2 regions of the Halobacteriovorax sp. genome follow, and region 1 is predicted to be linked to the other one. Evidence: riboswitches for the same ligand, from Rfam matches in the RefSeq annotation. Region 1 holds a riboswitch; the other holds the start of a gene.
The links. A riboswitch is a leader RNA that binds a small molecule or an ion and turns the genes downstream of it on or off. The one in region 1 is predicted to bind cobalamin.

Region 1 (15,808 bases):
TTGTGTGTTTCTAGTTAGTGTTCAGATTGTTTGTGCCATATCGACACTGCTTTTTAATCACAACTTTCTTTTTGATGAGCACAACTACGTCAAGTCCAATCTCTTTGCTCAGACAATGCACTTTAATGTTTCTCCAAATATATATGGTAAAATATTAGGAGGTCTCGGTGCTTTAGTTGTTCTCTATACATGTATTGTCATTTGGATTGAATTAAATCGATTAAAAAGAAATGAAGTTCTACTAAAGCTTGGAATTATTGTAACTTTTCTCGCTGTTTTAAATGATACTGCATTGGGACTTGAAATCTCAGGTGCAATTCTTCCTCTGTATTATTTCGGTAATGCATTTGAAGCAGTACGTTTTAATCTATATTTTCAAAGAAAGGTGTATCGTAAATTATTCAACCTAGAGAATGAAGTTGTAAGACTCTCTCGAATTGCTCAATTTGGATTTGCTGCTGCAAGTATCGCTCATGATATTAGAAATCATATATTTGTTCTTAAAATAGGAATTGATAAACTTATTAAAGGAAGGGAGGAGGACCCACAGCAGAATTATAAATCTTTAAATAAACACATTAATAAAGTTTCAGAGATCACAGATCTTTATATGAATGTTTTTAATAAGAATAATGCAAATGAAAAGAATAACGTCTCTGTAAAGAAGATCGTTGATGAGGCCATTGAGCTCGTAGCTCCAAAGTACAAAAATTCTAATGTTGAGCTAATTGTAGATATCGAAGACTTTTCAATTTATTGTAATGAAACGGAGATCACTATTAGTATAGTGAATTTATTAAAGAATGCCCTTGAAGAAGTCTCTTGTGTTGATAAGTATCAGTCTCCATGGGTCCAAGTTCATGCCTACGCAAGCAAGAGAAGTATTTGTGTTACTGATTGTGGTCAAGGAATTTCTAATGAAATTGCTTCCGAAATATTTAATTTTGGATATTCTACTAAGAAGGGTGTTGGTGGACATGGGGTTGGGCTTGCTATCACAAAGGCACTTCTTATGCGTTCTGGATTTCAATTAGGTCTATTAAAAGATTCTAAGAATACTACTTTTGAGGTCTTATTTTAATGTTGTGGTCCTAAAGTAATTACATACCTTCGTGCAATCTCATGAAGTTTCTTGTATTGACTATTAAATTCAAAAATCACTCAGGAGCACTATATGAAATCATTTGTTTTACCCCTAATTCTAGTTATGGCTTCGTCTAATTTATTCGCAGCCGGTAATGTCTCAAGTTTCCTTAAGAGCCTCGAAAAGCTTGACGGACAAGAAGGACGAGTATCTTCTAATACAAATGAAAGAGGAACAGGTGAATGCCAAATTGAAATTCTAAAAGATACTCAATCAACAAGTATTTATTTTAGAAACACTGGATATTATTTTACCCCTGTGGCCCATGCTTTTTCTGATTCAGCTGAGCTTGTCGATGCTAACACGCTACTTGTTTCTGAGGACTCTAATCGCCCAGGAGGTGATGCTTGTGGAAGTTATGGAGGAGAAAGTGGTTACAAGAAAACAATAACTCTAAATGGAGGTTCAGTCACTATTAGAGAGACATTTCGCTGCTTTTTATTCAAAAAATACGACTTTAGTTTCACTTGTAAGCTATAAAATTTAGTAAAATTTTTTAGGTAATTAAGGGAGCGTATAAGCTCCCTTTTTTGTTAAATTAGTTAAGCTTCAGAGAATTTTTTAAAGTATTTCTATATTTTAAGTGTTTAATTAGTCTAAATAATGTATATTTTATATTATGAGTGTTGATGAATATATAGTAGTTACTCGGTATGTAACTATCTTCGCATTTTCATATTTCCTATACCAAGCATCAATTGGTGCCTATACTTATCGGAAACACCTAAATGTGAAGGCTTTCTGGCCTATTCTTATGTGTCTTTCGGCCGGAGCTTATGCCGTTTTAATTGCTGTAAATACTCATGTCTCAGATCCTAAACTTTCTAATTTCCTCTTAATTACGTATTGGTTCTTCGCATATTGGACTTATTATTGTTACCTAAAGGCGATAGAGGGTTTTTTTGGATATGATCTTAAAAAGCTGTGGTTCTCTAAGTTCTTTTGTGTGGCCCATTCGGTCTATGTTGTCATTGGAGGTTTTCTCTACCTCTTCACTTCTGTTGATTTGATATTTAAGCCTCGGGAAATTCCACCATCAACACTTTTTACAAAAGCATTAAATCTACAAATCTATCCCAGTCTTTTAGTTGTTCTAACAGGTGTTATGGGATTAGTCGTTATTCTCTATTCTACTATCGTCGTTTGGAAGGAATTAAATAGACGAAACAAGGACGAGTATCTTTTTAAAATGGGATTAATTGTTACTTTATTTGCATCGATATGGGATACATCTATAGGGACAGAAACAATTGGTTATCTCGTTCCTATCTATTATCTGGGCTACGTTTTTGAATCCATGCGATTTAATATTTATTACCAGGATTTGGCTTTTACAAAGATGTATAACCTTGAAAAAGATATGGTTAAGCTCTCTAAAGTTGCCCAATTTGGCTTTGCCTCAGCTAGTATTGCTCATGATATTAGAAATCATCTCTTTGTCTTAAATACGGCAAATAATCGTCTAGAAAAAGAATTATTAGAAGATCAACGCCGATATACAGAAAAACTCCGTAAACATATTGCAAAGATTCTGGAAGTTACTGACCTCTACATGAATATCTTTAAGAAGAATTATGATTCTCACAAAGAGAGAATCAAAATCTCAGATGTCACAATGGAAGCAATTGATCTCGTACAAGAAAAGATTGATAAGGATAAGGTGAAAGTAGAGCTTGAGATTGATGATTTTGATATAGATGGCAATGAAACAGAGCTAAGCTTGTGTTTAGTTAACTTGATAAAGAACTCACTTGAAGAGATAAAAACAACAGATACACCTTGGATAAAGGTCATTACTTCATCAAGTCAGCGGTTTATTAAGATTGTAGACTCTGGAAATGGGATTCCAAGGGATCAGTTAAAGAATATCTTTGAAATGGGTAAGACTACAAAGAAGGACGGCTCAGGCTTTGGTGTAGGCTTGGCCATCACAAAGCAAATCATTGAAAACTCAGGATATCAACTTCTGGTTGAGGAAGATTCAGAAAATACCACATTCGTGATAAATTTTTAGGGTTTCATTTATATTATTTTATTCTTAGGCATGCTGTGTTACTGATAGGCTAAATATTTTGTAATATTAGGGAGCTTAATATGAATATCTTAAAATCTATTATTCTACTGAGTGCTTTTTCTGTATTTGCACATCAGCCACAATCAACTTTTATTATCACTAATGATGCTCAATTAGGGACAGTTATTGGTTTCAGTGATTCTAGCTTCAATTATGATGTAAACGATACAAAGAGAGAAAGACAATTTTGCTTTGTCGGTAATGTAAATGAAGTATGTGCTCAAATTGAGCAAGCTTCTTTTGATATGAATGGCCGTTATTATCAAGGAGCTCATGATCGTATTGAATTACTTAGCTGTGAAGTAAAGGTTCAAGATGATTATCGTTTAAAAGACTATATTGAAACGACATATAACCTAAGCGATGACTACGGGTCAGACTTCACTGTAACTCGTAAGATTGAGACATGTCTTAAAAATTAGAAATTCTCAAATAACTTTTAGGCCCATTTATTGGGCCTTTTCTTTTATATTTTCCAATACTTATTAAATTTTAATTGGTCTGACTTATAAAAAGTCAGAATGTCAGGATAATTATATTTAGCTTAATTTGTCTTCCTATAACCTAAGTACAAGAAAGTGATGAGTAATATCAGTTGTAAGATTGATTAATTACATTCTTTATATACCCTGATGGTTTCGTGATATGCAATTTTGTGATCGACTATTTCATCAGGGTATTTATCAGTTCCGTATTCTGGAATCCATTTCTTTATATATTCAAAATCTGGATCAAATTTCTTTTGCTGTGTATAGGGATTAAAAATTCGAAAGTATGGGGCAGCATCACAACCAGTTCCTGCCACCCATTGCCAATTTCCATTATTAGAAGCAAGTTCAAAGTCATTTAATTTGCGAGCAAAGTATTTCTCGCCCCAGCGCCAGTCAATGAGAAGATCCTTAACTAAAAAAGAAGCTGCAATCATACGAACTCGGTTATGCATATAGCCTGTCTCATTTAATTCTCTCATCCCAGCATCAACTATTGGGAAACCTGTTTTTCCTTCACACCACTTCTTGAATTCTTTTTTATTATTCTTCCATTTTATACTTTTATATTTCTCTCTAAATGGAGCATTCTCGACATGAGGGAAGTGATAGAGGATTTGAATGAAAAACTCTCGCCAGATTAGTTCACTTAACCATGTATCATTTTTCTTATATCCTACTTGTGCACATTTACGAGGAGATATGGTTCCAAATCTTAAATGGATACCTAGTTTTGATGTCGCATCGAGAGCTGGAATATCACGGTTCTTATCATAGTCATCAATTATTCGACCTTTAATCGTTTTTACTTGTTCATCAGCTTTCTCATTATAGATAAAACCAAGATCTTCTAACGTTGGTAAGGTTTCTGCCTTAAAGTTCTTAAAATTATCAAAGTATTTATGAGTCTCAAGGGTCGCAATGTCTTTTGGCCTTAATTCTGCTAGCCATTTATTTTTGTAAGGAGTGTAGACTACATATGGTTTGCCATCATCTTTTAAAATATCGTCTTTAGCAAAAATACAGTGATCTTTATATTGGTGAAAACTAATGTTTTCTTTTTCTAAAAAAGAAGCAATTGCTTTGTCTCTTTTAATCGCATATGGTTCGTAGTCTTCATTTGTATAGACTTCTTCGATATTATATTCTTTTATAAGCTTTTTGTATTCAGTAAGGGGATCACCCGTTAAGACAAGTAGGTCACTTCCAAGATTGTTTAATTCTTCTTTGAGGTCAGTTATTGCATCATGAATGAAACTTACTCTAAGATCATTTTCATCTTCTAACTTCGACAAAATATTTGTATCAAAGATAAATATAGGCAGGACTTCTTTCTGTGATTGTAGTGCATGAAGAAGGCCGCGATTATCTTTTAATCGAAGGTCTCGACGAAACCAGAATATATTAACTTTCTTAGAACTCATATTATGCAATATCTTTTAATAGCTTTAATTCTTTTGGGTACGGTTCAAAGATATATTGGTCTTGTAAATATGCCTTTTGATGTGCCTCTGTTAATACGTTTAGAAACGAGTTTATTGTGAGGTAATTTGAAACACCATTTTGATAATCTTCCATTAAGTTTAACAAGGCTTTCTTTTCTCCTGCTCCTAAATCATTCTTAAAATATCCAAAGACATGATAGCAAGCATTTAGTCTATTCTTACGAGTTGGAAGAATTGAAATCGTTTCCATAAATAACTTAAAGTATATTTGGTAAACTTTTTGTGCTGGTAAACCTTCATGGTTAGCAGCAATACGACCGAGAGTTCTCATATTCTCTTGATTATGTTCCATGATGGCATATTTATGCATCTGATGAAATAATTGTAAGTCCCTCATCGTTCCATTTAGTTGTTTAAAACGAAAGTGTGAAAATATCTTTTTTACAAAGTTTTCTCGTAGTTCAATATTTTTAATTCTTCCATTATCGATATAAGGAAGGTTAGGGAATTGATCCATAATGAATCCTGCATATAAACCAGTTGATTTATTCACATAATTTGGATCATCTAATGTAATGGTCTTTACGTTATCTGGGCCGCAAGTAGGAGACTTCCTCGTAAATATATGGCCGTCGATATCTAAGTTCTTTAAATCATCTTCGATTGACTCATATGTAATATAAGCTGTCTGAGTAAGCTCTTCTTTTGTGAACTTTGAGCGCAGCTTTACTTCATTATCTTTTCTAGTGGTGCGAAAGAGATGAATTTCTTCTCTTGGAACACCCAGTCCCATCGCAAGTTCTGGACAGACTGGGTGAAAATCAACAAATTTAGATAATTCTGAATAAATCCAATTCTCACGACAATGGCCACCATTGTAGCGAATATTTTCACCTAAAAGGCATGAGCTTATAGCAATGAGAGGTTTTTGTCGTTTCATAATTTATCCAATCTCAACCTTATTGTTGAGTCTTTAAAAGTTTACTAACATCAAAGTGTAGATCTTTCGCTTTTGCTACTAGTTCAAGATAGATTTTCTCATCTAACTCTTTAGTACGTGAAAGAATCCATAGGTATTTTCTCGACTTGTCTCCAACCATTGCATATTGATAGTCTTCATCAAGTTCAAGAATCCAGTAATTACCTGCAAAAATAGGAAGCTTAATCCCTCTTAAAAAGAATTGTACTTTTAACTTTGCATTTGTTTCTTCATCAACAACCCAAGCTCTTGCTTCAGCTTCTTTGTATTCACCATCAGGAGAACCAACACGACACGTATTTATAACTTTAATATCTCCATCTTTTCTAAGACTGTAATTGGCTTCAACAGCAGTACAGCCTTTTTGAAAGCTTTGATCAAAACGTGCAATCTCATACCACTTTCCTAGGTATCGATCGAGATCAACATAATCAACTGTATCTAGCGGTAAGCTTGAGCTAGATAGTGCAACCGAGCACATTAACATTGAAAAAAATAACACGAGCTTCTTCATCTTCTTCTCCTTCTTAATTTTAGATTAACTACTTATTAACTTCATCAAAAATTTTATCTAATTTTTGACTACGAAATTTAAAAATTTTCTTAACATCACTCCTAACAAAGGCACCGGCAAAGAGATCCCCAAGGGCACCGAGAGGAACCTTATATAAGACCTCATCAGTTAAGAGTGTTCCATTCTTATATGGTATAAAACCATGTGTATGTACCCATTTGTTATAAGGACCTTCTAATTGTTTATCGACAAATTCCTTACCTTTAACAAAGTGTAAAATTTCTGATTTCCACTTAAGAGGAATACCATAAATACTTAAGCGGTAATCGATTATAGTACCCTTTGTAATCTCTGGAGTATTCATATCTAGTACTTTAAACCCGATAGAATCTGGTGTGATTGTTTCTAGGTTTTTTTCGTTACTAAAGAAATTAAAGACATTCTCAACTGGCCTTTCAACCCATTGAACCTGTGAGAACTTTTTTTCCAAACCCACAAGATCCTCCAAAGCATCTTTTAAGTTAGGAAATTGAAATTGAAATTGATTTTCATTTAAATATGATGGGATTACATTTTGACCATCTAATAAGAGGGTAGACATCTCTCCTAGAATTATTTTTAATGCAAATCCTGGTGCAGGAAGAATCGTTGGTCTTTTAACAACGCTTCCTAGAGTTGATGTGAATTCTTTATTACTTACTGGTCTTGGAGCTGTTGCATTAATGGCAACTTGATTAACTTGGTTTTCCACTAGGTGAAGATAAATACTTACTAGGTCCTTAATGTGGATCCAGCTCATAAATTGATTTCCACTGCCCAGTTTTCCGGCCACTCCAAGTTTAAAAGCTGGAAGCATTTTTTGAAGAGCACCACCGTTGTTGGCCAAAACGATACCTGTTCTTACATGATTAATAAGTATCTCTTTATTATTTAATTTATCAGTTTCGTCTTCCCAGGCCTTGCATACCTTGGCCAGAAAATCATCACCGTATGAAGCGTCTTCTTTTAGCGCCGGAGGATTCTTTTCACTTTGTGTTCCATAAATTCCAATAGCACTGGCCGTGATAAACTTCTTTAATGAAACTTGATTATTATTAATTGTATCAACTAATAGTTTAGTACTTTGTGTTCGAGAGTTTAATATTTTCTCTTTTTGTTTCTCGGACCAACGGCCGCCTCCGATATTCTCACCTGCAAGATGAATAATTGTTTCAACACCTTCCAGAGCAGATTCATCGATCTTGTTCGCATTTGGATCCCATTCGAAAAATGAGAGAGGAATTGTGAATTGCTTTGCGGCCTTAGCTGTATTTCGAGTTAGTACTCTTATGTCTTCATGGCCTGCTTTAGCTAGAGCGTAAACTAACTCTTGGCCAATCAATCCAGTTGCTCCAGTGATAAGTATGCTCATTTTTCCTCCTGAGTATACAAGAAATAACTCTTGTATATGCTTTGTATATATAATATAATATACAACAATTAAACAAGAATTTGTAAAATATAGAGGCTTTCATGAATAAAAATATTGGTATCCGAGTAATTTCAGACATTTGTCGAGTTCAACCCCATACAATCAGAATGTGGGAGAAGAGATATGGTGCATTTGAGCCCGTTAGGGGAATGAATGGCGAGAGGCTCTATGGTGATGAAGATGTGGCCAGAGCTAAGGCCATGGCAAACCTCATTGCCCACGGACAAACAATTTCTAAAGTAGCTAATCTAACTCTACAAGAGTTAAACGAGCAGGTTTCTGGGATTTCTGATGAAATGGCCTATGAGACAAATCACATCATTAATGAAGGTGTTGAGCGCTTACTAAGTGCCCTAAAGAGATATGAGATTGATAGAGTTCATTCTGAAGCGGAATACTTAAGGCTTAATTCAAGCTCCAAGGAGTTTATCTTCAAGGTTGTCCTACCTGTAATGCAGCAAACCGGACAAATGGTTGTTGATGGTATGTATACCGTAACACAAGAGCATATCGTTTCGACTATTATTAGGGAACAACTTGGACAAATTAGATTACCAAATCTTCCTGAGTCTGAACGTTTTGCCTTAGCTACTCCTGAAGGAAACCTTCATGAATTATCAATTATAATTGCTGATATCCTTTGTAAGGCCAATAGAAATAGTACTTATTATCTTGGTGCCGCAAATCCTGCACATTGCTTAGCAGAGGCCGTTAACGCGCTGTCATGCGATAATATCATCCTTGGTGTTGTAAGCTCTGATCATTGGAATTATGAAACTCATATCATTCCATATTTGAACCGAGTAGATAAAGTCCTTAATAGACCAGTTAGGATCATATTAGGTGGGGCGAAGCCTTTGGACTTTCCTGAATTTAAAAATATTAAGTCTGTTGAGATTATTGCTGACTTCCAACTATTTGATAAGAGGTTATCTGGGCTGTCATAATTAACGCGTTAGGCTTTGTCATACCATTGTTTGATTAGTAAAACTCCCTCGACTTTATAGAGGAGACAACAATGAGAAACACATTCCTAATGTTTATTGCATTATTCTTTAGTGCTCAAGTATTTGCACTTAATGGTAATAATGAATGCCTAAGATTTGAAAATGACGCAGCTAAGGTTGAAGCAATTGAATTTAGCGCAAATTTATTAAATTACGAATCAACACTTGATTTCTGTACAGCAGATCGCCTTTGGGATCTTCAAGTAACACATGCTCCAAATTTTTGGCCAGTAGGTGAAGAAGATGATCATCATATTAAGCTTCAGCTTCATTATGAGTATCATAGCTGTACAATTTATTACAACCAGACACTTAAGAAGCTTAGTCGTCAGCGTTGTTATAATACTTGGTGATCTAAATAATATTTCAAATACTTAAGGCCCACTTCGTTGGGCCTTTTTTCTTATCTTTTCTTAAGAAATACCGATACTTAAATAAGATGAGAGCTAAATTAAAATACTATTCACTTATTCTTATTTGCCTATTAGCTACAGCTGAGCTCTTTGCTCAAAAGAGTCAGACGTTTGAGTTCGATGATAATAAAGACAAAGTAATTGATAATATCTTTCGCTATGTAGACGGAGCTCTCGTAGAGCACCTCAATGATCGTAATTATGATCAGAAATATGATTATAAAATGCAGGTAAAAGGTAATATTACTCGTATAGAAGCAGATAATGACTTTGATGGTAAATTTGATCGGCTCGAAATCATATCAAATAAAGGCGCAAGCTCACAATATCAACTCTATGACATAAATGATGGAAAAAAGAAGCTAATAGTTGATAGAGAAATTTCAAATCTTGATCATAGAGAAACATTAAGTAATGAATCCAATATTAAATGTAGTTATGAAAACTTCCTCAGAGGTCTAGAGGGGGTTGATGATTTTATTGATAACTTCGATCCAATCATCTCAAGAATTGGAGGAGGTGTTTTTGAATTTACACCAGGAGTTCAAATACACAAGAGCTGCTTAGATAATCTAGGCGATGAGAAGTTTCCAAGGATGCTTCGAAATGCATTGGATAAAGGTCTAAGTTGTCTCTCTGATTTGGCCAGTCAGGATAAAGATAAGTCAATGAAAGGTGAGATTTCAAACTTGTTAAACTTTTTTAACATACAGTTAAGTGGAAAAGTGAATCCTACAAAATTCATCTGTCATAATAAAAACTATAATTGGAATAATGGTGTCGTCGGTTATGCATCGACTAGTGAAGTTGAGATTAAGAGTCTAGGTATTAAGCATCCATTTGTTTCATTAAATCCAAAGATGGAAAAAAGCTTCTTTGGTGGAATAAAGAACGGCCCGAGCACAGATGAGTTAGAAGGTGTTATGTTTCATGAGATGATTCATAATTTTGGCTATCGACATGGAACAGGAGTCGATACATCTTATGGATGTGAAGCATGTTGCTTTGGTAATGATAAGGCAAAGAAATATGCATGTAATATCTGTGTTGGAAAGTATAAAGACGAAATGGATTCAGCATATATAAGAGATATGGCATTGATGTCTAAGGAGTCAGGTCTCGTTTCAGCAGAGTTATTTCTCTACAATAACATTGAGAGAATCCCTGTTAATCAAGAAAATATCGACTCTTTCTTTATTGGACTCGCAACAAGAGGTCCAGGAGTTTTACAAGAATTCAAAAAGCAAATGGAGCAGAAAGGTTATAAAATAAGAGAAACAAGTGAAACGAAAGAGCTGATAAGAGATGCAAAAAACTACCGCCCAATAAATAGTTTTATTGCAAAAGTAAGTGAAGCCTATGCAAGGGCGCTAATAAGATCATTTGTGGATAAAGAACCCTCAAAAGCTAAAACGGCCCTTAGAATGCAAATCACTTCAAAGTCACTTTTTAAAATAGCAGATGAAAATGCAAGAGATTCTCAATTTGCAGCCAAGCTTGGTCGTGGCGTTAGAATGTTAGAAGAACTGCTATAGCGTTATCTAATAATTGTATAGTGTAAATATTATCAATCGAATATACATCATGTAAATCGTAATCTATATTCCCCTAAATTATTTAAAGGGGATTCCAATGAAAAAGCTAATTCTACTAATGCTAGTTACGTCATCAATTTTTGCAAATACACTAAGTCAAAAGCAAGAATCAGAGGTTTTAACAGCAATTGATAATATTTGTGGTGATACATGGTGTGAAGGTGATTTTAACTTTAGCTTCAACCTATTTGTTTGTGATGAGAATACAAATTCATGTGTTCTTCAAGCAGATTTAATCGTTTATGACTATAGTGGTGAAGTTGAAACTGAAAAGCGCTACCCACAATCTTGTATTGTTAAAGGTTATACAAACTTCAATCAAATGGTTGAAGAAAGTCGTTGGGGATATGATCTACAATGGCCATTCTATGAAGCTGTTACAGATTGTGTAACTGAGATGGAAGAAGCAGTTTATCAGGTTTGGGAATAACGGTTTAATTTAAAATATTTAAAATATAGGCCTCTTTCAAAGAGGCCTTTTTTATTTCTATTTTAATTTGTAAGGCATATTTGTTTTTGGATTCTTTAAAACACCTTGTGGAAATGAACTTCTCATTCTCTTTCCATTTGAGAGAATTGTTACATTTACTTGGTTCCCACCAGAGAATGTCTTGTATTCAAATGAGATTTCATTATCTGAGAATAGTCTAATATTCTTATCTGATTGTGCATCAAATGTTGTGTCGTACTCTTTAAATGCATACATTTCATCGAGAAATTTAAATTCAATAGGGCGACTATATTGTCCTGCCCAGCCAAGTGCATATTTAGCGCTTTCCACTATAATTCTGACTCCACTTGTACATTCTTTCCCTGATTTAAAGAAGCCAGTTTGTTCTAAAGACTTTGTACTATTTAAAGAATAAGTAAAACGAGTAAGGCCATTTCCTAATTTTGTTCTCTTCTCCCTTAGTGGAGTTGATTGATGTTTTGTTTTATATTCAGCAGAGTCAGACCACACTGGGATCTCATAACGACACCATTGCTCTAAAGTTACATCAAAATTTAGTTCATTTGTTGGAGCATAAAACTCAAAGCTAAAAGGTCTTGCTGTTGTTTGAACTGCTTGAGCGCTTAGACCTATAAAAAGAGTACTTAGGGGAATTAAGTATTTCATTATTTATTCCTTTATATGCGATTTTTATTTAAGTTTTAAATGAAATATCACTTTTGTTCATTTATGCCAGTTAAAATGTATTTTATTCATTGCCTTGATACTCGTTTCTATCTAATATCCAATAGTTAATTAGTGAATATGGTGAAAATCCATTACTGTCCCGCAACGGTTATAGTCCGATCCTAATTAGCAAATAACATTTATCCCGAGGAGGAATTATGACTGAAGATCAGTTAAAAGACGCAATCGCGCGCTCAAAAACACGTATTGTTAGGGCCGTTTTCCCAAATAGTACAAATCATTATGACACATTATTTGGTGGTATCACGTTGAAGTGGATGGATGAAGTTGCCTTCATTACCGCAACAAGGTTTGGAAGAAAGAAATTTGTCACTGTTTCAAGTGATCGTGTGGACTTCAATATGCCGATCCCAGGTGGCCACTTTGCTGAACTTATTGGAGAAGTTGTTAAAGTTGGAAAAAGTAGTCTAATTGTGGATGTCACTTTAATGCTTGAGGCAATGTATGAAGAAGGACAGGTTGAAGCAGTAAAGGGGAGTTTCACTCTAGTTGCAATCAATGATGAACGAAAGGCTGTACCTATTTTCTCATAAAAATAGAGATGGATGGATAAACTTTTTTCATTTAAAATATGACTATGTCATATTTTGAAGAAGAAGTATTTAATAGCGAAAATATTAGTGAACTCAGCTCTCTAAAAGGGGGCGAGTTCATTTGTTGTGAGTTTAATGATTTAGACTTAAGTGGATTAGATGCATCTGGTGCCAAGTTTATTGAATGTAAGTTTAATAACTCAAATTTGAGTAATTTAAATCTATTAGGTGCTACACTACGAGATGTTTCATTTGGCGATTGTAAGTGTGTCGGTATTAACTTTTCTGAGTGCAATAATTTATTTGATTTAAGGTTTAAGAGAGCTTCTCTTGATTATACAAGCTTTGTGGACTGCTCGTTAAATAGTTCAAGCTTTATTGAAAGCTCTTTTAAAGAGGCGGACTTTTCTCAGGGAACTTTTGAAAATTGTGACTTTTCAAATAGCAATCTCTTAGGTGCGAATTTTTCAAAGGCCAATATGAAAGGCTCTAATTTTAGCCATGCAATTAATTTCTATATTGATATTACAAATACAAATTTAAAAAAATGTAAATTCACTATGCCTGAGGCCCTAAACTTATTGGGCCCTTTTGGGATAGAAATCGAATAATCAAAGTTAAGCTAGGAAGGCGCCAATGAAAACACCAGAGAAATTTGCTTTAAAGGTTAAAGACAAAATCCGTGCACAAATTAATAGTGCTACTTCAAACAAACATCTATACTCGCAAAAAGATTTCCTCTATGAAAGAAAGGGGCCTTGGCCACAGCCTTCTCCTGTTCATCCTTGGGGAGAATCTCCTGCTGTTATTCATGTTCCATTTAGAGAAGTCGCTGACTGGTGGCTTTGGATTGGCCTTCGTTATATGGCGACTTTACCTCTTGCTCCTTTTTATTGTCTTAAGGCCAAGATCATTCCTGGACTAAAAGAAGTCACGAATAAGGAATTTGAGGACTTATTAAATTATTCGATGATGAGTAAATTTTTAAGTGATCAATTAGATGAGGAAGATTGGAGAGTTTTTAGTGATTATAATAAAGACGAGAGAGAATGGTTTATTGTCGATCTCGATGCTGTAAGAGTTGTAAAAACATTTCCTGGTATTTACGCCAGCGCTTCTAAAACACTCCTCTATAAAGAAGGAGAGCGCTTCATCGTTCAGGCGATCTACATCAAAGACACTGAGACTGTATTCGATATAAGTGAGGATTCTGATGCATGGGAGCTAGCAAAGTACTTCGTTCTTCAAGGAGGAGCTCTATGTGCAACTTTAGTTGTTCATCCTTTATTGCACTTTCCATTCGACTCAATAAATGCCATCTCTAAGACATCATTACCTAAAGAGCATGTTTTATTTAAATTACTATCTCCACATTTTCGTTTTACTCTGCCACTAGAGAATGCTGTATTAAATTATAAGAGCTCTCTTCTTCAAGAGAAGTGGTGGATGGTGTATGCGCCTTACCCAGGAGGGCCAGCTGGTTTAAGAGATTTACTAGTGGAAGGATATAAGGGAATTAAAGGGAATTTATCTTACCCTCCATTTTCATACTCTCTTAATTCTCCAAGTGTTGAAGGAAAGTACGGCATCTATTTAAAAAGCTACTATGAAGTTTTCTATAAATTTGTATCAGAAATTTTATCAGATGTAGAAGATGGTGATTTTTGGATTACTAAATGGTCTGATTATTGTCATCAGCACGTTAATGATTTTCCAAATGGTAGTGATATTTTTAAAGGTGATACATTAGTGAGAGCAGTGACGACCTATCTTTTTACAGTAACTGTTGCTCACGCTACTGATCATTATAATTATGGAATCTTAGATAAGAGACAGGTTCCATTACGACTTAGACAAGCACCTCCTAAAAAGGGAGATAAGATGATGAAGAGGTCAAAGCTTGTTAAAGCCTGGGATCAAATGAAATACTCTATGGCAGATAATCTCTTCTTTTCACCAACTACGGTGACAAAACTCATTGATGCTAATTATAAGTTCAAATGTCCTCGACGAAGAAAGGCGGTTATAACTTTTAAAAAAGACCTTATCGACCTTGATAGAAAGTTAAAAAAAGAGGGGATAGAATATATGCCACTTAATAAAATTTCGGCAAGTATTCAGTTCTAAAGGCTTAAATTCTTGGCAGAAATTGGAGCTTATTCACATGACGTAAATCATAATTGTACTTTTATGTTCTGAGAAAAAGCTCTTTTATTTCATGTAGTTACATCGCTAATTTTACCTCATAAAGAAGGTGGCAATAAATATTGTGGGATAATTGGCCATTATGATGTTACGTGATAAATTAATTGTGCTTCTATTTGGGGACTTGAAAAACTTTTCAGATCAAGAAGTTTCACATTTTCGACTCTATCTATTGACGGTGCTTCTTACTGCACCTTTATTGTGGACTCACGTACTGGCCGCATATGTATTCACAGATATTCCTACCTTCTATCAACTGGGAATTGTCTGTGCAACGATTCATCTATTAAGTCCGCTTCTGTATAAAGTATTTCACTCTTTCTCATTAATCTTTCACGCAATCATGTTTGCTGGATTCTCTCATATTGTACTTTGGACTCATTATACCGGTGGAATTTATAGTGTACAGCCTATTTGGTTTACCGTTCTTCCTCTTATCGCTGGAGTTGTAGGAACACGCAGAGACTTTATTATCTGGTGTGTGATTCCTGTCGTAGCGACTTTGTATTATTTAGTACTCAACTTAAATGGTTTTGTATTTGCAAATCACTTATCACAAACTGGTGATATTGCTGCCCGTGTCTTTATAATGATGGGACTTATCTTTTTAAATACTGTTTATATGTTTGTTTTCTTAACTGAAAGGGACCGCTTTAATAAGGCCATTTTTGAAAAGAGTGAACAAATTAATACTCTTTTAACACTCGTTGGACACGACATAAGTAACCCTTTAACTGTTATT
Region 2 (15,808 bases), 220 kb from region 1:
AACATATGGTATTGGTGCAGGAGGAGACTTTCAAAACTTCGACTTAAGTTTAGTCTTTGGTGCCTTAGCTGGTTTTGGATTTGGAATTACTGGTATCACGATGAATTTTATGGTTGATTCTGGAGCACCACCTTTTCAAAAAAGGCGATTCTTATCGGGGCTACATGGAGCTTATGGGCTTTCTTCACTCCTTGCCCCTCAATTATTATCACTATTTCTTTATGTTAATCTTAGTTGGATTCACTACTTTAAATTTTTAGCAATTCCTTGTGCTATTGTTTTGATTTATTCATTTTTTACTCATGATAGTCATCATCAAGATATAAAAGAAAACCACGGTACAATGAAGGATGCATTTTTCATGAATCTCTTAATTGGCCTTTTTGCCGGTTGTTACGTAGCCTCGGAGATTATGGTTTCTTCTAGAATAAAGTATTATCTTGTTGAGGCCCATGGATTTAGTGAATACGTAGCAAATAATTATCTTTCTTATTTCTTTCTCTTCCTTATGATTGGGCGATTAGGATTCGCATTTTTTAGGATTGAATTAGAATCGAAAAAGTTAATTATTATCTCTTTAGTTTCGACATTAATTTGTTTTAGCTTAGGTGAGATACATCAAATATTTTATGCAATGACAGGGCTGTTTATGTCGTTTTGTTTCCCTGTCATTGTCGATTGGATTTCCAATTCATTTCCAAAAAAGAATCATGTCGTTCTTGGTAGTACCATGAGTTATATTGGAGTAGGTATTGCAATTATGCACTTTATCTTTGGTGCAATCGCCGATCGCTTTGGTGCTGGCAACGCTTTCTACCTCTTTTATCTCTTAAATATTGGCTCTATGGTTTCATTTTTCATCGCGATGAGTCTTGTTAAAAGATATCATCAAAATGAGAGTTTATAAGAGAGATAATAGCTTCTAGGCATCGTTCCGTAGTACTCGACGTTTTCGTAATCCTTATCAAGAATATTTAAAACTTTAAAAGAAAAGTTTTTATAATGATAAGTGAAATTACCTACAACATAGGACGGTAGCTCTCCACCAACATCTTTTCTCTTTCCAACGTATTGCCAATTATTAATCAGTCTTTGATTTTTACTTATTTGATAACCAAAAACTAAACTTCCTAATTGTTTTGGTGTTCTTAATAAATCAGAATCATCTGTTTCATTCTTTGCACGTTGAAAAGTTAGAGATGTCTTTATATTAAAACTATTTTTAAATTCTATTGAATGATTTAATTCAATCCCTTGAATTTGAGATTTTGCTATATTGTCATAACCAAAAGTAGTAGTATCGTAATCAATTTGATTTTTAAGATCATAGTTAAATATAGCGGCCTCAAGTTGAGACATTATCGTATTGTAGCTAAAGATAAACTCTGTATTTATACTATCTGTTGGTTTTAAATCATCAACTTGGTTGGCCAGTTGATAAAGTGTAGGAAGTTTAAATCCTTGTGAAATATGTGCCTTTAAAGAGATCTCATTATTAATTCGATAACCTGCACCTGCGCTACCTATTACGTTTGAGTTGTTAGACTGTATTGATGAGAAGTCATCAAATCGCAGTCCAAGATCGTAAAACCATTTCTCAAGACTTAAGTTTGCTGCAGTGTAAACTGAGTATAATTCACTTTGAGAATTCTCAACTTCGTCTTCTTGCTTTGTGTACTCAACTCCAGAAAGTAGGCTTAGGTTTAGAGTGTGCTTATACTTAATATCAAGTTTAGCCTGAGTCTCATTACCTTTATATATTGGCGTAAAGCTATTCGTAGGGTCTTCTCTCTTAATATGAGAATAACGAATACTTGGAGTTATCGTTATTTTTTCATCTTCAGAAAAATAATTAAACCCTAGGTAATGATTTGATTGAAGGTATTCATTAAGATCGTTTTCAACGACATCGATTGGACCATACGGTGGAGAGGATTCAAAACCATCAATTTCTACTTCTGAGTCAAGAAGTTGACCTTGATAATTAAACTCTAATTGCTCGTTTAAAAGATAGCTTAAATTAAGATTGAGGTTTAAGTTTTTAAAAGAATCATCTTCTGCATTTTCGATTCTATCTTCATTGACAGCAGAGTAGCCATCACTTGAGAGGTAACTCGCACTTAATCCATAATTGAGCTTATCAGAGTTGCCGCTGCTCTGAAGGCCAGCTTTAACTGTATTTAAACTTCCGTATTCAAGATTTAATGAATTGTTCTTATGTCCTTTCTTTGTATTAATCTTTAGAACACCACCAACAGCGTTTGATCCATAGAGTATCGACTGACTTCCTTTTAAGATCTCAATGCTTTCGATATTTTCGAGTAAAAGATTATTCACTTGAAAAGAGTTATTTATATCAGTTGGATCAACAAGCTCGATATTATCGATAATAACTTTAGAAAAACCTGTTGGTAGTCCTCTTAAGTTAAAACTTGCGATTGATCCAAGTCCTCCTGTTTGGGGTATGAATACCGATGACCTACCTTGTAAAAGCTCTTGCAAGGTCGTTGCTCCAGAGTCTTCAATTTCTTGGGCGGTAATGACAGTCACATCGCTAGTTATTTTTTCTTTTAATGTTTCAAGCTTTGAGGCCTTGATAAAAATGTCAGCATGAATTGGTAATGAAACTATAGATAATAGAATAAGTGGCGTTTTTATGATCTTCCTCCGAGATATAAAGTTAAAAAACAGGGATCGGACTTTAACCGTTGCGGGACAGTCTCTGAATTTCACAGAGTTCACCTTGTTGAATTTTTCAATTCATGAATTTTCACAGGAGGCTCATTGTCTGTCAAGAAGAGCTTGAAGACAATGGGCCGTAAGATAGAAATTATATATTGTGATAGTACTGAGAATTGACGACATTTTTATAAGTTTTAGGATCTTTCTCTTTTAAGTCTGAGAGAATAATCATATCTGGTGCATCTAAATCATTTGTATGTGTATGAACTTGATACTTAAATAACCAATTAAATAATTTACGATGCTCTAGATACACGATTGTCTCACAGGCAATTAGTAATATCGGCGCTATTAAAAATGAGTTACATAAGAATAACTCAAAAAATAAGATATTAATTACAAGTGGTGCTGCAATTACGGCCGATAATGGAATGAACAAATTTAATAGGAACATTGTCCCAAGTACAATTTCGAGTGATTTAATCATGTAGTAAAGATAACCAGTTTCTTGCAGAGAATTAATAAAGGAAAGGGCCTCAGGTGTAAATTGTGACTCTGTTAATAGTCCTAGACCTGGAGTAACTCCTCCTAGAAGTAGAACCGTTCCCATAACAATTCGAGCACCAACAAAGAGAAACTTCCTTCTTTTACTTTCTGACTTCATAAAACCTCCAAAAGTGATCACCATTGATTATATGACCCAAGAGGCAAGCAAGTATGGAGGTAATGTTAAAATAAATTCAAGTTAAGAGAAAACTTCTTGAATACTAAACGCTTCTTATCTTACAGATAAAATAACCATCTTTTTCAACAACAATATTTTTTGAAAATGGAATGCGGATTCGAAAGAGTGGATCGTAAATCACAAAAGTATCTAGTTGCTGATTACTCTGTTGTAGATATTGTGAAATATCACTTATTTCTTTACCTAGTAATCTTTGATCTTCTTCGTTTTGTACTGAAGTTAGAATTGTTCTCGACTGGTCTTGTTCCATTAACTCAGTATATGCAATACCTTTAAGAGGAGTTTCAATTTTTAGGGAATTCAGTAGAGGGGTTGTTTCAATGAAGTGGCCATCTCGAGACCCACAATAGAATTCAAATCCCTGTTGGACAAATTTCTCTAAGACCTTTTTACTTAACTCATCTTGATAGAGTCGTACTAATTTTAAACCTAAGTATCGAGCTTGTAGCTGGAGTACTTCTTCGGGGATTCCTGTATGACCTAATTCATTACCTTCTTTATTAAGAAGACAAAGAAGAATAATTTCATCCTTTTTATGTGATTCTAATAGTTTCTTTAATGTTGCAAGAGAGGTTAAACCACCGCTCCAAAATAGTACTTTCTTATTTTTCATCAATTACTCTTAAGTCCAATTAATATGTGAATAATCCCTATAGGTTTATTTTTACCTCACAAACATGGACATGTTCAATGGAATAAAATTTTCTCAATGATTGTTCTGGAGGAGAAATGAATATGGAACCACTTAATAATTCAAATAATCAGACCCTATCTTTTCGAAATCTGTCCTTGGACCCAAAAAATCGAGTGGCCTATGTTGATGAAAGAAAGGTAGAGCTGACAAAAACCGAGTGTAAGATCCTATTTTTTCTTCTCGATGGTGGCAAAAGAGTCTATCCGAGGGAGCAACTAGTTAAATTTATATGGGGAGATGTAGATGTGGCAAATAAAACTGTCAATACCCACCTCACGCACCTAAGACATAAAACAAAAGGTGTTGATTTCAGGATTCGTATAAATCGCAACAACCAAATTTGCTTACACGATCTGTAATGTATTGAATTTATAGCCATTTTTCATATCTGTAGGAAATAATATTTCTATGATTAGGATAATTGTTTAGACATTTCCTATCTATAAGTTGTTAATTTTTTCGCCTCCCATTAACCTAATTTATTGAAGGGGGAGGAGTTAAAAATATGACATTTATTATCCAGAATGATTGGGTAGGATTTAGAAACCTGAGGATTAACCACAAAGAGGAGAAGGTTTATGTTGGAGATAATGAGGTAGCTTTAACAAAAACAGAGTATAAGGTTCTCTACTTTTTAATCTCAGGGGGAAAGAGAATTTACAAATTAGAAGAATTAGTAATGGGAGCGTGGGGACCTGTCGTTGTGACCAATAAAACGATAAATACGCATCTCTCTCATATTCGAGCAAAGATCGAGGGAGTCGACTTTAAGCTCAAGATTAATCGTAACGGCCAAGTCTGTATTAATGACTTATAAATAATTCATGCCAAGGCTTTTCTTCTTTAATTTCTTCCAGTTACAGCTATAATCGGCCCTTAACTGGAAGAGCAAATGAAGAAACTAAATTTAGAAAATTCTAATCAAAGAGATATATTGGGGGCCCAATTATGGGAACTCGATATCTCATTTGATAAGAGTATTTTTTCAAATTGTTTAGATCAGCTAAATCAGGAATTAGAAAATAAGAATTTATTAGTTCGACCAAAGGTTTGGCTTAGTGATGATTGGTTTTGTCCTGATTCTATCTCTGGAATTGCGATACCATTTACTCTAATGCACCCACGTTTAATAGCATTAGAAAGACAGTACATCGGTCATGTCGAAGGTGAAACTCGTGACTGGTTTATGAAGCTTATGCGACACGAATGTGGGCATGTTATGGATAATGCCTACTTTTTAAAAGACGAGCAAAGAAGAAAGAGTATCTTTGGTGATCATGATAAACGTTATCCAAATTCATATACTCCTAAAGTTTTCTCTAAGAATTATGTATATCACTTAGAAGATCATTATGCTCAGGCCCATCCTGAGGAAGACTTTGCAGAAACATTTGCAACCTGGCTAACTCCAAGATCAAATTGGAGAAATATATATGAAAACTGGCCAGCTCTAACAAAGCTTAAATACGTTGATTCTCAAATGAAGAGTTTACGCGGTAAGAAGCCAAATGTCGTTTGTTATAAAGAAGTCGACTCGATAGAGGAGAGCACCTTAACTGTAGCAGAGTATCTTCAGCTTAAGAAGAAGAGACTACGTAAGCAGTCTTTAACGAGACGAAGTCTTAAGCATATTGAGTCATACTTAAATGATAATTCAACAACTGGAACAGATTTAAGAGTTGTTCTAAAAAATAATCGCCAGAAGTTAATTAGAAACATCGCCTTGAAGACTAATACATATCAATATAAAATAGATTCTGTTGTTAAAGATTTGGAGAATATCACTTCAGTTAAGAAGCTATATATTCCAAATGAAAGAGGAACTCAAAACTTAGAAAAACTTTTGCTAAGTCATACTAAAAAGTTTTTCACTGAGGGCCGCGACAGGATTATCATGTGAGTAAAAAGAAAGTTCTCGTACTTGTCCATTCAGATCTAATTCCACCTCAAGATATTTCTAAGGAGGAGGAAGCACGGGAAGAGTTTGAATATAAGCCTTGGATTACTGAATACAATGTTATTAAGACTTTAAAGAATCTTGGTCATAACGTAAAAGTCGTAGGTCTTTATTCTGACTTAATGCCTCTTAGAGAGGCCATCGATGAATTCAAACCAAATATTGTTTTTAATCTACTTGAGGAATTCAATGGTAACGTTCTCTTTGATCAAAATGTGGTTTCCTACTTAGAGCTACTTAAGGTTAAGTATACAGGTAATAATCCAAGAGGCTTAATGATTGCACGTGACAAGGCAATGGCCAAGAAGCTTCTTTCATATCACCGAATAAAAACACCACAATTTCAAGTCTTTAAAAATCGTAAAAAAACGAAGCTTTCTAAGAAGTTGAAGTTCCCACTAATCGTTAAGTGCTTATACCAAGATGCTTCATTAGGAATTAGTGGAGCTTCAATTGTAAAAAGTGAAGAGAAGGCACTTGAACGTATTAAGTATCTCATGGATAAATACGAAGAAGAGGTCATTGTTGAAGAATTTATCGAAGGTCGTGAATTCTTTGTGGGAGTTATCGGTAATAAACGATTAACGATTCTACCAATTCTTGAACTTCGTTTTAACAAAGTTGATAAGCCTGAACTTGAACTCTATTCAGAGAAGGCCAAATGGAATATGAAGTATCGCAAATCAAAAGGTATCGATATTGAGTTAGCAGATATTCCTAAAGAAGTTAAAGAGCGAATAATAAAAATCTGTAAGCGAACATATAAAGTTCTTGAGTTAAATGGCTATGCTAGGATTGATTTACGTGTTGATGAAAATGGGATCCCATATATTATTGAGGCCAATCCAAATCCAAATATCGCGATGAAAGATGAGTTTGCGATGGCTGCAGAGTCAGCTGGGATAAGCTATAAAAAGTTAATAACGAAACTAGTTAATTAGTTTGAGTTAGGAAGATTGAGCTTTTCGTACTGAGTCTTTAATTGTCCACAAGCTGCTAAAATATCATCGCCCTTTGTTTCTCGTACCGTACAGGTTAGTCCCGCTGCTTGTAGTGATCTTTGAAACCATTCAATGTGTTCATCACTTGGTCTCTTGAACTTACTTTCTGGGTACTCATTAAAAGGGATAATATTAATTTTTGATTCTTTTTTAGGCAGATTTTCAATGAGGCCATCAATATCTTCTTGAGTATCATTTAGATCTTTAATGAGTAAGTACTCGTACATGATACGTCGAGAGTTTTTAACAGGAATTGTTTTCAATGCCTCAAGTAGGCCATCAACTTGGTAGCGCTTATTAATTGGCATAAGCTCAGAGCGTAGGTTATTTCTAATTGCATGTAGTGAAATGGCAACATTCACATCCGGTAGCTCTTCCCATTGCTTAATCTTGGGTACTAATCCTGATGTTGAGATAGTTACCTTGTGCTTACTAAGGGCAATTCCTAAAGGATCAGTTAAGAGGTAGCAGGCCTTTTTAACATTTTCAAAATTATGAAGAGGCTCACCTTGGCCCATAAAAACAATATTTGAGATTTGATAATCTTTATCTACATTCTCGCGCATCCAGCTTGATACAGTTAAGTATTGACCGACAATTTCAGCTGTCGTCAGATGTCTTGTAAGGCCCTGGGTGGCAGTATGACAAAAGGTGCAGCCAATTGCACAGCCAACTTGTGATGAGATACAAAGAGTTGATCGTAGTCGCTTGTCATTTTCACTTTCGATCAAAACAGCTTCAATTGAATTCTTATCTTTAAGACCTAGGAGAAACTTTCTCGTCCCATCTTTTGACAGGCCTTGCCATAATACTTTGAGTAAAGAAAGGTCATATTCCTTAGCTTTTTCACGTACCACTCTTGGCGCATGCTCCCATGTATCAGGGTTGAAATTTAACTTTTTATAGACCCACTTTCCCATGATTTTTGCTTCATCATATGGGAAAATTTCTAAAGTTAAATTATATAAGCTATCTTTTGTCATAATGCATAATTAACCAATTGCATTGGGCCAGTCAATCTTTAAGGAGGAATAATGCGAATTTTACTACCTATTTTGTTCTTATTCAGCTTTGTAAGCTGTTCATCAGTCACAACGAAAGATGTTGACTACCAAGTAGGAGAACAGAATTTCAAAGGTTATATGGCACTTAATGGAAGCGCTGATGATAAGCGCCCTGGTATTGTTGTTGTTCATGAATGGTGGGGGCATAATGATTATGCCAGAAAGAGGGCCGATCAATTAGCTGATCTTGGCTATAATGCTATTGCTCTTGATATGTATGGTGATGGAAAAACTGCTGAGCATCCAAAAGATGCGATGAAATTCTCAAAGCAGGCTTTTAGCAACCCTAAATTGTTAAAGGCAAAGTTTAATGCTGCGGTAGAACTTTTAAAGAAGCAAGAAAGTGTCGACCCTGAAAGAATAGGTGCAATTGGATATTGCTTTGGTGGGGCAGTAGTTCTTTTTAATGCAACTCAAGGAGCAGATCTAAAAGCAGTGGTTTCATTTCATGGATCTCTAGGTGGAATAAAGACAGTAAAAAAGGGATCAACAGCTAAATTACTTGTAATTAATGGTGCCGATGACCCACTTGTTTCAAAAGAAGATATAAAGAGCTTTAAGAATGTTATTAGAGATTCGAAACTTTCCATGAAGTTTGTGAACCTTCCAGGTGCCACTCATGCCTTTACTAATCCTGCTGCGACAGAAAAAGGAAAGAAGTTTAACTTACCGTTAGCTTATAATGAAAAAGCGGATAAAGAATCTTGGGAGATGATGAGAGAGTTTTTACAAAATACACTTTAAATAAAAAAGGCCGTCTTATTGACGGCCTTTTTACTTATAGACATGAATTTAATTTCTTAAAGTTTAAATCAGTGTGATAACCATTTAGACTTAAATCATCAAAGCTTAGTGCTCTTGTTAGCTCATCATTATAATTAACAGCTTTCCAATTTATTGCTACAGGATTTTCACAATCAAGAGCAACATTTTCAATATCAATGATCGATAAGAACTTATTCTTCATTGGAAGTTTAACCTTACATGCTTGGAAGCTACCTGTGTCTCCAACTGAAGCACATAGAGCTGGCTTTTGAGTTTCAAGAACTAATAGATCTCCATCTTTTCTAAAAATTGTGATATCTTTTGATGAAGATTCAAAAGTTGAACCATTATTTACAAGCGCTTCTTGAATCAAGTTAGTTAGAGCATTTCGCTTGTGAGTATCATGGTGTAGGTTACAGTCAGCTGGAGTTGAAGGGTTGAACTTTGTTTGACATGCAAAGTTTTCAGCAAGAGCAACACCGTCTCTTTCACTTACTTTTGCACCGAAATCAGCATCACCTTCAATCTTTCCATGAAGCATACCAGCTACTTTACCATCTACAATTACTGGAGCACCAGTTGAGTTCCAGTCGATTGCACAATTAGAAAGAACAAAGTTCTTAGAATCTTTTGTTCCGTTAATTGTAGTAAGTAGTGAATTTGTAATACCTTTACATTCTTTCTTTGCTCGAGTGTACTTTCCTTCTGAGAGTGCGTAATTTGTTGTTCCACCTCTTGAGAATGAAGTTATTTCAAAAGTTTTATTCTTATCTCCAAACTTAACACCATCAAATGTTGTTTCTAGGAATCCAACATTACTTTTTTGTTTTGTATTAACTAGAACAATTTCAGAATATCTTTGGTTCTCAATTGAGTCACATGTGTAAGTGAAACCTTTTAAATCCTTGAAAGCAATTTGCTTACATGCAGATGCCATCCAGTCTCCAAATGATTGATCTCTTTCTTGTCTTGGAAGACATTTCTTTGCTGTAGCAACTAAGTTATCACCAACAAAGAACGATGCACATGTTTGAAGTCGCCCACGATTTAATTTACCCATCAGTAAGACTTCATCTATACATCCATCTTTTGAATATCGATCACATACAAAAGGTGCTTCATTTAGAGCTGATGCAATTGAAACTCCACCAAGGCCTTGGCTATTTAATGTTGGGCCAGTGTTGTCGTATAGGGAAGAGCGATCACCACAAGAAGTGAGACCAGCTAAGGTAAATACAAGTGTTGTTAGAAGTAGGGCGTTCTTCATAAATTCTCTCTCAAATATTTGATTAATGTTGGCCAAAATCTAGCATAAGAAAGATGAACTATGTATCAGTATGTGTCTCAATATAATTTTTACAATTTAGATTATTGAATGACTTTAGTGTAAGATATAAACCATGAATATCGTCTTTCTCGATGGTAAGTGCTTGATTTGTAATGGCATCATCAAATTTATTTATCGAATTGATCGCAAGAAACGGATCAAATTCTGTCATCTCCAAGATGAGAAGGCGCTAAATTATCTAGAACAAGATTTCGTTAAGAATTTATCAACTGTCGTTTTCTATCAAGATGGTAAGATTTCAACGAAGTCTGATGCGGCCATTAATATCATGGTGACGCTGGGTCATACATATTTTAAACTCTTTCGTTTTATCCCGCGTTTCATTCGTGATGGAATTTATCAGTTTATAGCAAAGAATCGTTATGTGATTGGGGAAGAACTTGATGTCTGTCCTATTCCTGAAGCTGGCTTAGCAGAGCGCTTCCTCTAGCTCTTCAGATGTAAGCTGGCCACATGCCGCCAGGATGTCATCTCCTTTAGTCGTTCTTATTTTTGCATGAAAACCAAGCTCCATTAGGCCAACCTTAAATTCTTCAACAGATTCCATCAGTGGTCTTTTATAAGGGGCACCAGGAAATTCATTAAATGGAATGAGATTGAAGATAACAGGCATTCCTTTTAAAAGCTCTGCAATCTTTTCTAAGTGCTTCTTACTATGATTTAAGTCCTTGATAACAAGGTACTCGAAAGTAAGGTATTGTCGCTTCATAAGTTTAAGGCCTTTTAATTCCTCAATTAGTTTTTCAATAGGGTAGGCCTTATTTAATGGAATAAGTTCACTTCTTTCATCATTAAATGGTGAGTGGAAGCTAAGAGCAAAGTTGATACTACCTAATTCCTTAAAGCGTTTTATCCCTGGTAAATAGCCTGCTGTTGAAAGAGTGATTTGTCTTGGACCTAGGCCCATACCTTCATTTATCCTCAGGATTGAAATTGCCTGTGCTACTTCTTCAATATTATGAAGTGGTTCACCTTGGCCCATAAAGACAATATTAGGAGCCGCTTGATGGCCATTAAACTTTTCTTTAATGAAGTTATACGCTTGAATATATTGAAGAATGATCTCTTTTTCTTTAAGGGAGCGAGTAAGTCCCTGTGTTCCTGTAAAACAGAATGAGCACTTCATTGAGCAACCAACTTGAGAAGATAGGCATAGAGTGTACTTCTTTTGAAAGGGGACACAAACGGTTTCAACTGTGCGTCCATCGCTAAGCTTAAAAAGTAACTTAATGGTCTTATCATCAATAGACTCTTGAACTTTTGCTATTTCAAGAAAATCAAAAATAAAGTTTTCTTCTAAAAGAGGGTAGAGCTTCTTTGGTAAGCCTTCAATTTCGTGAAACGACTTCTTACTGTGTTTATAAACTTGAGTATAAATTGTTTGAGCATGGACTTTTGTAAACCCATGCTCAATTACAAAGGACTCTAGTTGTGAAAGTGGGAGGCTAAAGAATGACTTTATTAGAGCATCCCCATCTTTCGGGCCTGTTCCATCATTTGTTCACGCTGTTCTGGTGTCATATTTTGAACCATCTCTTGCATCTTCTGCATTTCTTCAGGTGACATTTGAGACATCATCTCTTGTGCCTTTGCATACATATCTTCTTGATTCTCAAACTTCTCCATTGAGAAGATGATTTTTTCTGGGCCAATTTCACTACCGATCATCTTTTTTTCACGAAGTTCATCGAGAACTTTATTTAGACTAAGACCTTTTGAATCTGCGATTTCATACATTTTCTCTGTTGGTAGAGAAACCTTCTTTTGAGGGAAACCATTGGCACTTAAATTTTTGATAATTTGATCAATAAAGTTTTCCATGTACTTATCCTTTTTCTAGTCGTTTAGGGCACTATTATTAACATGATGCGCATGAAATTCCAAGATTAAGGCCATTTGAAGCCTTTGTGTTATAATTTATTTATGAAAATAATATCTCTTTTTTTAATTTTATCTCAGTTTCAAATATATGCTCTTCTTTGTTCAAAAGATTACCTTCCGGTTTGTGCCAATGGAGTTACTTATACAAATGCTTGTATGGCAGAGTCTTCAGGAGCAACTGATATAAAGAATGGTGCTTGTGAAGTTGTTGAAAAAAAGAAAAATAAGCCTTCTCATGTTTCTCCGCCTAAACCATCTACTTGTGTATGTCCTATGATTTGGAAACCTGTTTGTGGTGTTGATGGAAAAACTTATGGTAGCTCATGTAATGCTCGATGCAAGGGGATTCCAATTAAGCATCAAGGGGCCTGTGACAAGATAGAATCTCACTAGATTTTTTTATTTATAAAAGGCCATTATTTAACTTAGAAGGTTAACAGCTAAACTTGCAGGGTTAACAGTTCATTTTTTAGGGGTTAACAGTTGAATTAAGGTTAACTATAGAAACAAAGCTTAAGTCACTGATCTTATTGCCCGATAGTTGCGTTAACTAGGGGTGATAAATGAACAAAAGTTTTAAGTTTAAATTAATTTTACTATGTGTCTTTTTATCAATTGTTAGTATTTCGATCAGTACTGTTTCCTATTTTGGAATCTCAAAATTGAGCGATGAGTCTCATGAATTTAGTCGCGATATTATTCCACGCAGTATTCTTCTCAACGAAATGGATGTTAGTTATCAGAAAACAAGAATTGCTGTTCGTACATTAGGACTTGAGAATAATACCGCTTCAGAAAATGAGGCTGCGATCAACTCCACTCTTGAGATGATTGCAAAATACGATAATGCCGCCAAGAAACTAAAGTCAAAAGTCCACGATGAAAAAGAAAAAGAGATCTTTAATAATCTTGAAAAAGAGTGGATTAATTTTAAAGCGGTTGGTGCTAGAGCTATTGAGTTGGCAAAAGACGGAAGTGTTAAAGCGAGAAAAGAATTATTAAAGATCTTTCATGTACATTGTCCAGAGGCCGCTGAAAGCTATCAAGTCGCCCTGGATCTTTACACTAAAGAGATTTCTCAAGAAGTCGTAACGTCTGCGGCCGCATTTAATCAGACTGTAAGCTCTCTTAATTATACACTTCTCGTTGTATCTATTGTTGGAGTGATTCTAGGTCTTAGTGCCGGTGTTATTTACGCTAATAAGATTTCTTTACGCATTAGAGAAACTCTTGAGCGTTTAACAAAGAGCTCAAACTTTATGACTAAAAGTGCAAATAATATTTCACTTACGTCAAATAATCTAACATCCTCTTCTCGAAACCAAGACCTTTCTCTACAAGAGTCTTCTGCGGCAATCGAGCAAGTAAGTTCTATGATAAAGGTGACTTCAAATAATGCTCAAGAGTCGACCGAACTTGCAAAAGAGAGTTTAGAGAAAGCTGCTTTTGGACAGAAGATCGTTAAGAAAATGATTGATTCAATGAATGGAATAGATAGCGATATTGTCGAGATGGTTGAGGAGTTGGGTTCAAATACAGAAAAGATGCAGCAGATTATTAGTCTAATTGAAAAAATTGAAGAAAGAACACAGGTTATTAATGATATTGTTTTTCAAACAAAACTTCTTTCTTTTAATGCATCAGTAGAAGCTGCAAGGGCAGGAGAGTCTGGTAAAGGTTTCTCAGTGGTTGCCGAAGAAGTCGGTAAGCTTGCTGAGATGAGTGGACACGCTTCTGTTGATATCTCTGAAATGGTTAGTTCAAGTGTGAAGGAAGTTAATCGTATGATTACTGAATCTAATGAAACACTTAACTCACTTGTTTCAAAAGTTAGAGATAGTGTTAACTCTGGAACTAAGGTTGCGGGAGAATGTGGTGATATTCTAGAGAGTATTGTTGAAAGTGTTGATGATGTAACAAAGGCCATCAACGAGATTTCAACGGCTACTTTTGAACAAGCAAAAGGTATTGAAGAGCTTCAAAGTTCTATCTCAAGTATTGATCTGTCTTCAAGATCTAATACAGGTATTGCTGAGGAAGCGTCTAAAGTTGCTGGAAAACTTTTAAATGAAGTTGTTCACGTTAATAAATCAATTGATGAAATTGAAACTGCCATACTTGGCGATGAAGCGGCCCCCAAAGCTGCCTGAAATAATCTGGCCTCAAGTTTATGAGTACTCTTCCTTTGTCACGAAGAGGCTGAATCATAGACTTGTAGGCCTTTTTCCCAAAGAATCTTTAAAACAAACCAAAAGGTTATCGTTGCTCCTACCATGAACAGAAGGTAGTGCCACTTACTCATATCTAGTAGGAAGCGTACTGGTGCAGAGCCAATTAGCAGAATTGGAATAAAGAAAGAAAAAACTCTCTTTGTCATTGTTCCATAGATTAGATCTGGCCAACGAGATAATTGTTGCATCTGCATTCTAAAGAAATTTATTCCAACACCCTCTACAAGCCAAAACATTGCACAACTTATAACGAATTCAATAACTGCTAGTAGTGTTAATGATAGGATAAGTAATGGGGGCACAAGAAGCCATTGTATTAAAGTAAAGCCGTTGGCATTAGCATAGTAGCAAAATATAGAGATCGCTGGAATCAATGTCGGAAGAGATGACGGGCGTACATAGCGAAAGAAGACACTGAAAATTGAGTTGAGAGGTCGCAGGATTGTATAGTCGAGCTGACCAGATTTTAGATCATCACTAAAGCGCCAAAAGTTTTGACTAAAGATAATCATATGAAAGCAATCCATTAAAAGCATATATGTCAAAAATAACATGAACTCATTTCTGTTCCAGCCTTTCACTTGATCAACGTGATCAAAGATAAAGTCTAGTGTGAAATATGCTGAAGCAAAGAAAAAGAGATCCATAAAGATCATGAGAACAAAGCTAGTACGAAAACTCATTGCTACTGAAGTACTTGTCGAGACAAACTTTGAATAAACGCTTAAGTAGTGCTTACATTCGTTTTTAAAACTCATTACATCCCCGCTGCCGTATAAAGTTTAATTCCACGTTTCCAGACTAATGTACAGATTACGCTAACACCTATAAGCCAAGGACTTAATACGCTAAAGAACGTTGAGTAACTAACTGGCTCTCCCATAAAGACTTTTATCGGGTAGTAGGTTAGATAAGGGAATGGTGTGTACATGAGAATTTCTCTAAAGAAGTCTGGATAGAGTTCTAAAGGAATAATTGCTCCGGATAAAAATACTGTGATCATTTGAAGCATAACCCTTAAGATCCATGTCTCTTCAAGCCAGAAGGCCATAACCCCAGTTAGGTATTGTAGAGAAAACCAGAATAGACTTACAAAGAGGCAAACGGCAACTCCATTTAAAAGAGTTATAAAGTCTATATTTGGTAGGATTCCAACAAGAGAAAAGAAGAATATTGCAAAACCTGTGACACATAATTGAATCATTTGAAATCCAATGAATGATGCCGTGTGGAACTCCCAGAAGTTAAAAGGGTAGATGAGATAAGTTGATATTCTTCCCATTCTAATATCAAGTGCTAGGTTTAGAGCAGTGTGGCCTTGTGCAAGTTGTGAGACAACAAAGGCCCATACGTGGTAAGTTAACATTGCACTAAGAGTATAGCCTTTAATAGTATCAAGACCTGTACTTTCAAAAATTGCCGTCCAAAGATTGTATTTAA

Region 2: another riboswitch for cobalamin. It lies ahead of ACN5L8_RS10930 (TonB-dependent receptor plug domain-containing protein); the one in region 1 lies ahead of ACN5L8_RS12100 (acyl-CoA thioesterase).

Annotation. Positions count from the first base shown of each region.
Region 1 is NZ_JBLXBP010000003.1:741,293-757,100, forward strand. It holds gene ACN5L8_RS12035 (ATP-binding protein) at 1-1,081, shown strand, start outside; gene ACN5L8_RS12040 (hypothetical protein) at 1,175-1,624, shown strand; gene ACN5L8_RS12045 (sensor histidine kinase) at 1,764-3,158, shown strand; gene ACN5L8_RS12050 (hypothetical protein) at 3,239-3,640, shown strand; gene ACN5L8_RS12055 (cryptochrome/photolyase family protein) at 3,826-5,130, opposite strand; gene ACN5L8_RS12060 (DUF523 and DUF1722 domain-containing protein) at 5,132-6,091, opposite strand; gene ACN5L8_RS12065 (lipocalin family protein) at 6,111-6,644, opposite strand; gene ACN5L8_RS12070 (TIGR01777 family oxidoreductase) at 6,673-8,055, opposite strand; gene ACN5L8_RS12075 (MerR family transcriptional regulator) at 8,157-9,062, shown strand; gene ACN5L8_RS12080 (hypothetical protein) at 9,134-9,475, shown strand; gene ACN5L8_RS12085 (hypothetical protein) at 9,562-11,070, shown strand; gene ACN5L8_RS12090 (hypothetical protein) at 11,168-11,560, shown strand; gene ACN5L8_RS12095 (hypothetical protein) at 11,618-12,247, opposite strand; cobalamin riboswitch at 12,326-12,500, shown strand; gene ACN5L8_RS12100 (acyl-CoA thioesterase) at 12,466-12,861, shown strand; gene ACN5L8_RS12105 (pentapeptide repeat-containing protein) at 12,906-13,472, shown strand; gene ACN5L8_RS12110 (hypothetical protein) at 13,498-14,988, shown strand; gene ACN5L8_RS12115 (sensor histidine kinase) at 15,149-15,808, shown strand, end outside.
Region 2 is NZ_JBLXBP010000003.1:519,241-535,048, forward strand. It holds gene ACN5L8_RS10925 (MFS transporter) at 1-907, shown strand, start outside; gene ACN5L8_RS10930 (TonB-dependent receptor plug domain-containing protein) at 889-2,661, opposite strand; adenosylcobalamin-variant (AdoCbl-variant) riboswitch at 2,631-2,759, opposite strand; gene ACN5L8_RS10935 (hypothetical protein) at 2,831-3,346, opposite strand; gene ACN5L8_RS10940 (hypothetical protein) at 3,450-4,040, opposite strand; gene ACN5L8_RS10945 (winged helix-turn-helix domain-containing protein) at 4,163-4,480, shown strand; gene ACN5L8_RS10950 (winged helix-turn-helix domain-containing protein) at 4,627-4,938, shown strand; gene ACN5L8_RS10955 (putative zinc-binding metallopeptidase) at 5,014-6,021, shown strand; gene ACN5L8_RS10960 (D-alanine--D-alanine ligase family protein) at 6,018-7,019, shown strand; gene rlmN (23S rRNA (adenine(2503)-C(2))-methyltransferase RlmN) at 7,016-8,062, opposite strand; gene ACN5L8_RS10970 (dienelactone hydrolase family protein) at 8,114-8,887, shown strand; gene ACN5L8_RS10975 (hypothetical protein) at 8,922-10,175, opposite strand; gene ACN5L8_RS10980 (thiol-disulfide oxidoreductase DCC family protein) at 10,309-10,686, shown strand; gene rlmN (23S rRNA (adenine(2503)-C(2))-methyltransferase RlmN) at 10,666-11,718, opposite strand; gene ACN5L8_RS10990 (hypothetical protein) at 11,718-12,077, opposite strand; gene ACN5L8_RS10995 (Kazal-type serine protease inhibitor family protein) at 12,180-12,530, shown strand; gene ACN5L8_RS11000 (HAMP domain-containing methyl-accepting chemotaxis protein) at 12,701-14,287, shown strand; gene ACN5L8_RS11005 (ABC transporter permease) at 14,326-15,126, opposite strand; gene ACN5L8_RS11010 (ABC transporter permease) at 15,126-15,808, opposite strand, start outside.